Regions from separate parts of the Bacillus sp. WC2503 genome, predicted to be linked through region 2. Evidence: riboswitches for the same ligand, from Rfam matches in the RefSeq annotation. Region 2 holds a riboswitch; each other region holds the start of a gene.
What was found. Region 2 has a riboswitch for thiamine pyrophosphate ahead of thiT (energy-coupled thiamine transporter ThiT). Riboswitches for the same ligand answer to the same signal wherever they lie in the genome.
Positions count from the first base shown of each region.

Region 1: it holds a riboswitch for thiamine pyrophosphate, as region 2 does, so the genes downstream of both, ACUN26_RS26205 (MTH1187 family thiamine-binding protein) here and thiT (energy-coupled thiamine transporter ThiT) in region 2, are expected to answer to the same signal.
Region 3: it holds a riboswitch for thiamine pyrophosphate, as region 2 does, so the genes downstream of both, thiC (phosphomethylpyrimidine synthase ThiC) here and thiT (energy-coupled thiamine transporter ThiT) in region 2, are expected to answer to the same signal.
Region 4: it holds a riboswitch for thiamine pyrophosphate, as region 2 does, so the genes downstream of both, tenA (thiaminase II) here and thiT (energy-coupled thiamine transporter ThiT) in region 2, are expected to answer to the same signal.

Region 1 covers NZ_JBQYMD010000001.1:5,087,448-5,089,654, forward strand. The annotation lists gene ACUN26_RS26200 (non-ribosomal peptide synthetase family protein) at 1-799, shown strand, start outside; TPP riboswitch at 852-953, shown strand; gene ACUN26_RS26205 (MTH1187 family thiamine-binding protein) at 1,055-1,375, shown strand; gene ACUN26_RS26210 (ABC transporter permease) at 1,347-2,120, shown strand; gene ACUN26_RS26215 (ABC transporter substrate-binding protein) at 2,117-2,207, shown strand, end outside.
Region 2 covers NZ_JBQYMD010000001.1:4,004,677-4,006,883, forward strand. The annotation lists gene feoB (ferrous iron transport protein B) at 1-309, opposite strand, end outside; gene ACUN26_RS20635 (FeoA family protein) at 306-533, opposite strand; TPP riboswitch at 728-829, shown strand; gene thiT (energy-coupled thiamine transporter ThiT) at 916-1,584, shown strand; gene ACUN26_RS20645 (sensor histidine kinase) at 1,807-2,207, opposite strand, start outside.
Region 3 covers NZ_JBQYMD010000001.1:4,358,283-4,360,489, forward strand. The annotation lists gene thiC (phosphomethylpyrimidine synthase ThiC) at 1-1,137, opposite strand, end outside; TPP riboswitch at 1,251-1,366, opposite strand; gene lldP (L-lactate permease) at 1,438-2,207, opposite strand, start outside.
Region 4 covers NZ_JBQYMD010000001.1:1,917,132-1,919,338, reverse strand. The annotation lists gene tenA (thiaminase II) at 88-777, opposite strand; TPP riboswitch at 905-1,010, opposite strand; gene ddlB (D-alanine--D-alanine ligase) at 1,084-1,998, opposite strand; gene pdxR (MocR-like pyridoxine biosynthesis transcription factor PdxR) at 2,003-2,207, opposite strand, start outside.

The DNA of each region.
Region 1 (2,207 bases), 1.1 Mb from region 2:
TTTTGGAGATGTAAAACAATTTAAAAATGTGAACGTCCAAGGCACGAGCCGTATGCTAGCGTTAGCCGAGAATGGTGCTACATTCCACTTTATCTCTACAATTGGTATTCCGATAGAATTAGCGGTAGAGCAATGGGATACATATATGGAAACAGGTGATTTCAATTATAATGTAGAGTTAGAGAATGTGTATTCCGATAGTAAACTACAGGCGGAAAATCTTGTTCGTGAAGCTTTGAAGAGCGGTATACGAGGGAACATTTATCGTGCAGGTAACCTAGCATGTCATTCAGAAACGGGTTCGTTCCAACAAAACATTGAAGGAAATGCATTTTATCGTCTTATTAAAACGATGCTTCTAATTGGAAAGGCACCAAATGTGAAGTGGAAAGTTGATTTTACACCAATTGACTTTGCCAGTAAGTCGATTGTATCGTATTTACAAGATCCAAAAATTGTAGGAGAGACGTTACATATTTGTCATCCACATCAAGTTGAATTTGAACATTTTATAAAGCTAATTGAGGGATGTGGATACAATCTTGAAATGGTTCCACTTTCGGAATATGTAAATATCGGGCTTGAATTAGCAAAAGGAAATGAAGAAATAGCAGAGTTAATTGCTTCTCAAGTTGCAGGAGATGGAGCACAGCAATCTGAAATTGTCATGGGTACTCGTAGAACAAATGAATGGATTAAGAAAAAAGAGCTGATAGTGCCAGCGATTAATAAAGAATTTATTCAGCTGTTATTAGCTCATGGTGAAAAAGTTGGATATTTTCCAAAAGTAATGAAATGATTATGTACGCTTTTGTTTGTTCAATAAAATAAATCATGCTACAATGAGAACGAATTAAGAACCGGGGAGCCAATTGGCTGAGAGGATGTAAGTATACATCGACCCTCAACCTGATCTGGATAATGCCAGCGTAGGGAGTTACTTTAAAGTGATGTAGCATAAGTTATTATAGAATAACTTGTATACAAGGCTTTCCTACATGGTAGGAAAGCCTTTTCTTTTTTTGGAAACATATTTTATAAGGGGGATTTTATTATGTCACAACAAGTTACAATGTCATTTTCAGTAGTACCGCAAGCAAAAACAAAAGATGTATATTCTGTTGTTGATAGAGCAATTGAAGTTATACAACAATCGGGAGTTCGTTATGAAGTAGGAGCAATGGAAACAACGTTGGAAGGAGAATTAGATGTACTTCTTGATGTCGTGAAACGTGCGCAGCAAGCTTGCGTCGATGCTGGAGCTGAAGAAGTGATTACTTCTATTAAAATCCATTATCGTCCAAGCACTGGTGTAACGATAGATGAAAAGGTTTGGAAGTACCGTGATGAATATGCAAAACCAGAAGCAATCTAAACTTATTACAACAATTTGGCTTATCCTTCTCATTGCGATATGGGAAGGATCTGTTTCATTATTTAAAATCGAACCGTGGATTTTACCAAAGCCTTCTGCCATTGTTCAAGAATTAATTGGAATGAAGGATTTACTATTACCAAATACGATGCAAACACTGCAGGAAGTTATAATCGGACTATTTTTTGCGATTTTACTTGGGACGAGTATTGCAATTATTATGGACGTGATACCTTTATTTCGTATTTTAATAAATCCGTTGCTCGTTATTTCGCAAACAATTCCAATCGTTGTACTTGCACCGTTATTTATTATTTGGTTTGGATATGGGATGTTGCCGAAAGTAATGGTCGTCATACTCGTTTGTTTCTTCCCAATTGCGCTTAGTATTTTAGAAGGTTTTCAAACTGTAGATAAAAATATGTTGAAATTGTTGCAAACAATGAAAGCAACGAAATGGCAAGTTTACCAGAAAGTAAAGTTTCCGGCAGTGCTCCCATACTTTTTCTCGGGTTTAAAAATTGCAGTTACATATAGCGTGATGGGGGCAATTATCGGAGAATGGCTCGGTGCAAGTGAAGGGTTAGGGGTTATGCTTACGAGAGCTACAAAATCCTTTTTAACTGCTCGAGTATTTGGTGTTGCAGCAATTATCGTCATGGTGACATTATGCCTGTATTTTATCGTGGAGTTTATGGCAAGAATAACAGCACCATGGATATATAGAAAGGACGGCAGAAAATGAAAAAAGGTTTAAAAATTATGTTAGCTGCTTTATTAGCAGTAAGTGTGGCTGGGTGTAATCCGGCGAAGAAAGAAGAAAGTGCAAGTA
Region 2 (2,207 bases):
AAATTCAAGTAACTGCAACGTTAAATGCATATTTCTTTCAAACTGCGAGGAATCTACGATATTTAACATATGATTAAATTCTTCTGTTAATAGAAAGTTTGTTACAACACCTTCATCACGTGAAACTGGATTTAAATCATAAACACCTGGTAAATCAATTAATGTTCCTTGTCTATCTTTTAATTTACCAACCTTCTTTTCTACTGTTACACCGCTCCAGTTTCCTACATATTCATAAGAACCAGTAAGTGCATTAAATAATGATGTCTTCCCTGTATTCGGATTCCCTAGCAAAGCTACCTTATTCACGCTAATTCCACCTTTATCATTTTCGCGTCACAATGACGAATACTAATTAACTGTCCACGACACTCCAATGTACAAGGACCTTTAAACATCGCTTTCTGTTTCAGGCGAAGTTCGCTTCCTTCAGCAAGACCGAAAGCAGCTAGTCTACGCTTTAATAGCTGATCTAAAGACTGAATACTTTTTACTAACACTTTCTCTCCAATTTTAATATCTACTAAGCTCATAACCTTCCCCCTCAGAAGAGAATGATAATTATTTTCAAAAAAATTATACCACACCCAATTTCTCTTGTACTATACCCTTTTGCTTCATATTTATTAACATTTCGCTACAATTGTATTTCAATTATTGTCATACTGTATTCGTTTGCCATTCTCATCCATTTCGCTTACAATAAACAATAGCAAATAAAGAATCTCGTTATCACTGGGGGAGCCATGCCGCTGAGAGGGAACACTTCGTTCCGACCCTTCGAACCTGTTAGTTAATGCTAACGCAGGGATTGTGCAAACGTCCGAAATACATACCTCATTTTTATTTACGTATTTCGTATCCTCCTATGATATCTATTCTTTTTTGTACAACTTGGATTTAGGGGGAGACAACATGCGTAACACTAATTTACAAGCGATGATCGAATCTGCTATTCTTGCAGCCTTCGCCATGGTCATCGACATTTTACCATTATCAATTAAACTTCCAACAGGCGGTTCTATCTCATTCGCTATGATTCCTATTTTTATTATTGCTTACCGCTGGGGCTTTAAATCAGCTTTCTTAGGTGGTTTAGTTTGGGGACTGTTACAAATTGTCGTAGGTGATGCCTACATTTTAACACCAGTTCAAGCATTCATTGAGTACTTCATTGCCTTTGCTTTTATCGGATTTGCCGGGTTATTCTATCGTCCAATTCAAAATGCACTTTTAGCATCTAATGCGAATGGCAACGAACAATCAAACTTAAGTAGCCATAAAGATAAACCTTCATCAAAACAAAACCAAGGAAAGAAAGTAATTGGATTCATTATCGTTGCTACATTTATCGGTAGTCTAGCTCGTTACTTCTGTCACTTTATTGCCGGTATTATTTTCTGGGGACAATATGCACCGAAAGGTCAATCAGCTGTGCTATATTCATTAATCGTAAATGGCAGCACAATGCTTGGTTCTTTTATTCTATGTACAGTTTTACTTATATTTTTATTTATCACTTCACCACGCTTATTCAAAAGCATCAATGCTTATCAAATAAATGCAAACAAAAAGGGCGCTTAACTAGCGCCCTTTTTTATATCAAAATTCTCAATGAGTAATATCGATAATAAATACAATAAATGCACAAAGAAAAATAAATACCATCACACCTAGTAAATTGCTATTCATGGCTAATCTACTCCTTACATAACCTCTTTTTCTAACAAGATTATATCTCTTAAAAATAAAGATTAGGTAAAGATAATATGAAAATAACTTAAAAAAAAGCGTAGCATGTATGATCTACGCTTTTTTCAGTAAGTAGAAGTAAAATAACACACCATCTTCTGTATTCTTTACCCCATATTCAGCATCGTGCAGTTCTAAAATATTCTTTGAAATAGCAAGCCCAAGCCCTGTTCCACCTTGTGAACGATGACGTGCTGCATCCACGCGATAAAAACGATCCCAAATTTTATCTAATTGCTCTTCTTCAATATGAGTACCTTTATTTTCAATACACACTTTTATACGATTTTTCTCATCTATTGTAGAAATAATAATATCCTCTTTATTCGGTGTATAACGTATGGCATTCGTAATGAAGTTCACGATGACTTGTTCAATCCGGCCTTGATTTGCGACTACTTCAAATGGACCTATATTTTTATGAACACGAAGTTCTTTTTTCTCTATTTCTACAG
Region 3 (2,207 bases), 350 kb from region 2:
TTTCCAAGCGATTTTCGTCAATTCACCAAGCGTTTCAAGCTCCGAGAACTGCGCTTCGTCATTTGCATCTGCAATCGAACCTGGACGTAATCCATCTCCAAGCGAGAATGAAACATCGTACTGCTTCATAATTTCACAAATCTCTTCAAAATGAGTATATAGGAAGTTTTCTTTATGATGGAATAAACACCACTGCGCCATAATCGAACCACCGCGTGAAACGATACCTGTCGTACGTTTTGCAGTAATTGGAATGTAACGAAGTAATACACCAGCGTGAATCGTAAAGTAATCAACGCCTTGCTCCGCTTGCTCAATTAACGTATCACGGTACACTTCCCACGTTAAATCTTCTGCAATTCCGTTTACTTTCTCAAGCGCTTGATAAATGGGCACAGTTCCAACCGGTACAGGAGCATTACGAATAATCCATTCGCGCGTCGTATGAATATTTTTACCTGTAGATAAATCCATAATCGTATCTGCACCCCAGCGCGTTGCCCATGTCATCTTCTCTACTTCTTCTGCAATAGAAGAAGATACAGCAGAGTTTCCGATATTTGCATTTACCTTCACATGAAAGTTACGTCCGATAATCATCGGTTCTGCTTCCGGATGGTTAATATTCGCTGGTAAAATCGCACGACCTTCTGCAATTTCCTTACGAACAAACTCAGGCTCCACTCCTTCACGAATCGCAACATACTCCATCTCAGACGTAATAATGCCATTACGCGCATAGTGCATTTGCGTAACATTTGCACCTTCCTTCGCTCTAAGCGGCTTACGATCCATTTGCGGGAAAACAGGTGTATGTTTCGAAGCCACTTTCACACCGTCATCCTCTGGTTTTACTTCACGCCCTTCGTATGCCTCTACATCCCCGCGCTCCATGACCCAAGAATGACGCGGCGTTGGAATCCCCTTTTCCAGCTCCACTTTATAGGCCGGATCCGTATAAGGACCACTCGTATCATACACACGGATGGGCGGATTTTGGACACCATTCGTATCGCTTTGTGCAATCTCACGCATCGGTACTTTCATACCTTCCCGTGGTCCATCTACATACACTTTCTTACTTCCTGGTAAACTCGATTTCAATTCAATTTGTTCAGCTGAAACAGATTGTTTCATAACCTTTGTTGCCCCCCTGTACGTGACAAGGACGAGATATGGCCAGCGTATGCCAAAACAAAAAGAGCCAGGTCCATAAAAAAATAAGGACCTGGCTCATAAAAGACATCATTATGTAAAGCCGCTAACTTCCCTACGCTGGTACGAGCCAGATCAGGTCCAAAGGGTTAAGAAGTTCACGCGCTTCTCTCTCAGCCTACGCATACGTTAGGCACCCCTAGTTTATCACTGATTTAATTTTCAATACTTTCTCATCATACACGATAATCTGAAAAATGAAAAGTTTATTTCTTTTATTGTTTATGGAATCATCCACGTTAAATAATATGCCTGTACATACGTCATAATACCAACGATAATAACGAAGAACAAACTATGCTTCACTGTAAAACGGAACAAATCCGACTCTTTTCCGGCAAGTCCAACTGCAGCACAAGCAATTGCAATCGATTGCGGAGAAATCATCTTACCTGTTACACCACCTGTTGTATTTGCCGCAACGAGAAGTACTTCAGATACGCCAACTTGCTGCGCCGTAATTGCTTGTAAATTCGAGAACAGTGCGTTCGCAGACGTATCGGATCCTGTTAAGAATACACCAATCCAACCTAGGAATGGTGAGAAGAAAGGGAATAGTCCGCCAGTTCCTGCTAGCGCTAGCGCTAATGTAGAAGATAGACCAGAATAGTTTGCGATAAATGCGAATCCTAATACGAATCCGATAGATAGAATTGGCATCTTAAGTTCGTTTAACGTTTCTTTAAATGTCGCTACTGCATCTTTTGCACTCATTTTCAAAATAAAGATAGAAATAATACAAGCAATTAAAATTGCCGTTCCAGTCGCTGATAAAACATCTAATTTCAAAATTGCTTCATAAGGCGTTGGTTTATTTACTATCGGCTCTGCTTTCATTACTAAATTGTGTAAGCCTGGAACTTCAAACTTAAATACAAGACTTTCTAAAGCGCCTCCTGGAGCAAATAAAGATTTAAAGAAGCTTTGGCTCCAAACAACTACCATAACCGTTAAAATAATGAACGGAGACCATGCTTTCACTACTTTTCCTA
Region 4 (2,207 bases), 2.1 Mb from region 2:
ATTGATACGTCTTTTTTGCGATACCCCTTTTTTGAAATCATATAAAGAGGTATTATCCATACATATGTATAACAATACCTCTACTCTTTATCCAATTACATCTTTTACTTCTGTATCCACTGGCCATTTTTCTAATGTATAAGCCATTTCCCAAAATGAATATTCATATTGACTACTAATAATGAAATGCTGTTTCATACGCTTCCGATCAGACTCTGTCACTTGTTCAGCGATAGTATCTAATCGTGTAATTTGCTCTTCAACTAAAGTACGGAACCAATCAGATCCATAAGCAGAAATCCACTCTTTATAAATCGGCTCTTCTGGCTGACATTCTTTTAAACGTTCACCAATTTCATAATATAGCCAGTAGCAAGGTAAAATTGCTGCGATAATATCCCCTAAATGCCCTTCATACGCCGCACGGTACATATGTGAAGTATACGCATATGCAGTTGGGGCAGGGATAAAATGACCTTTTTCTTCTTCCGTAATTCCTAATTTCTTTGCGAAATTCTCATGTAATGATAATTCTGCCTCGTATGTATTTTGAGCATGGTGTGCCATGCGAGCTGTCGTTTCTAATTCAAGAGCCTTTGCAGCTCCTAAAGTTTGTACTCTAGCAAAATGACTTAAATAATATGAATCTTGAAGTACGTAATAACGAAAACTTGCCAAATCTAACGTACCTTCACCAAGTTTTTTTACAAAAGGATGATGAAAACTTGCCTCCCAAATAGAATCTACTTCTTTACGTAATGTTTGTGAAAAAGTCATTTAAATTCCTCCAATAATGTATAAAATATATGTATTTATCCACAGTTATTAAATCTGTAAAACAAAAAAAACTTTCTTTACAGGCGTAAAGAAAGTGAAATAGACAATATTAATGTATTCTTTAAATATAATCGTCTTCCCACTTCCCTACGCTGGTATTAACCAGATCAGGTACTAAGAGTCTCAAAATTATGTTTGATCTCAGCCTACAAAAGGCCCCCCTAGTGGATAAATATTTAGTTGTCGTATTGTAATTATCATAGCATACTTCGTGGAACTATCAAAAGTTTTAATTGTATAATTATCTTAAAAACCTTCTTCTTTCCTCACTCTTAATGAAGTTTCAATTATCATATCTAATAGTTTACTATAATTAATCCCCGCGGCATCTGCACTTTTTGGCAGTAAACTTGATTGGGTCATCCCTGGTAATGTATTAACCTCCATTACATATGGAATTCCGTCCTTCACCATCATATCAACCCTTGCATAAACACTACATTTTAATGCTTTATAACAAGCCAATGACGCTTTATTTACACGTTCCTTAATTTCAGTTGGAAGTTCAATAACTTCTTCAATTGTACTAACATCATCGTATTTTGCATTGTAGTCAAAAAACTCAGCTGCATGTCGAATTGAAACGATAGGTAAATGTTTACCATCAAAAATTGAACAAGTAATCTCGTCACCTTTTATATACTTCTCAATTACTACTTCAGAATCCCATTCGAATACAGTTTCCAGCATTGAGATCAATTCATTTTTATCATTGACGATCTTTACGCCAACACTCGAGCCGCCAGAGTTTGGTTTTACCACTAACGGAAATCCTAACTTATCTAAATCATCAAGCTTTAGATCCGCCATTTTTGTAAGTTCAATCCAATCTGGTGTTTCTACTCCTTCATAACGCAAAATCTTTTTCGAAATATTTTTATCCATACATATACCGCTAGATAACATATTGCTGCCACTATATGGAATACCTAAACTCTCAAGCGTCCCTTGAACCGTACCATCTTCTCCGTATTTTCCGTGTAATGCTAGCAATGCAAAATCAATGTCTTTCGCTTTTTCAATTAAATCCATTTTTTCATTTAACGTAATTGGAACGATTTCATACTTATTTTTATCTAAATGTGCAATCATTTCATTTCCAGTCATAATTGATACTTGTTTTTCAGAGGATACTCCTCCCATAATAACGCCAATTCTCATTTTCTCAACTCCAAGTTTCATTTTTTAAAGTTTCACCAATTATTTGAATCCCACTAACTATTTCTTTCTCCTTCAAACGTGAAAAACCTAAGCGGAATGTATTCGCTCCCCCTCCATCAGAATAAAAAACATCTCCAGGAGAAAACGTTACACCTTTCTCATAACACTTTTGTAAAAGTGTGCGAGCGTGAATTTTCTCTTCCAACTCT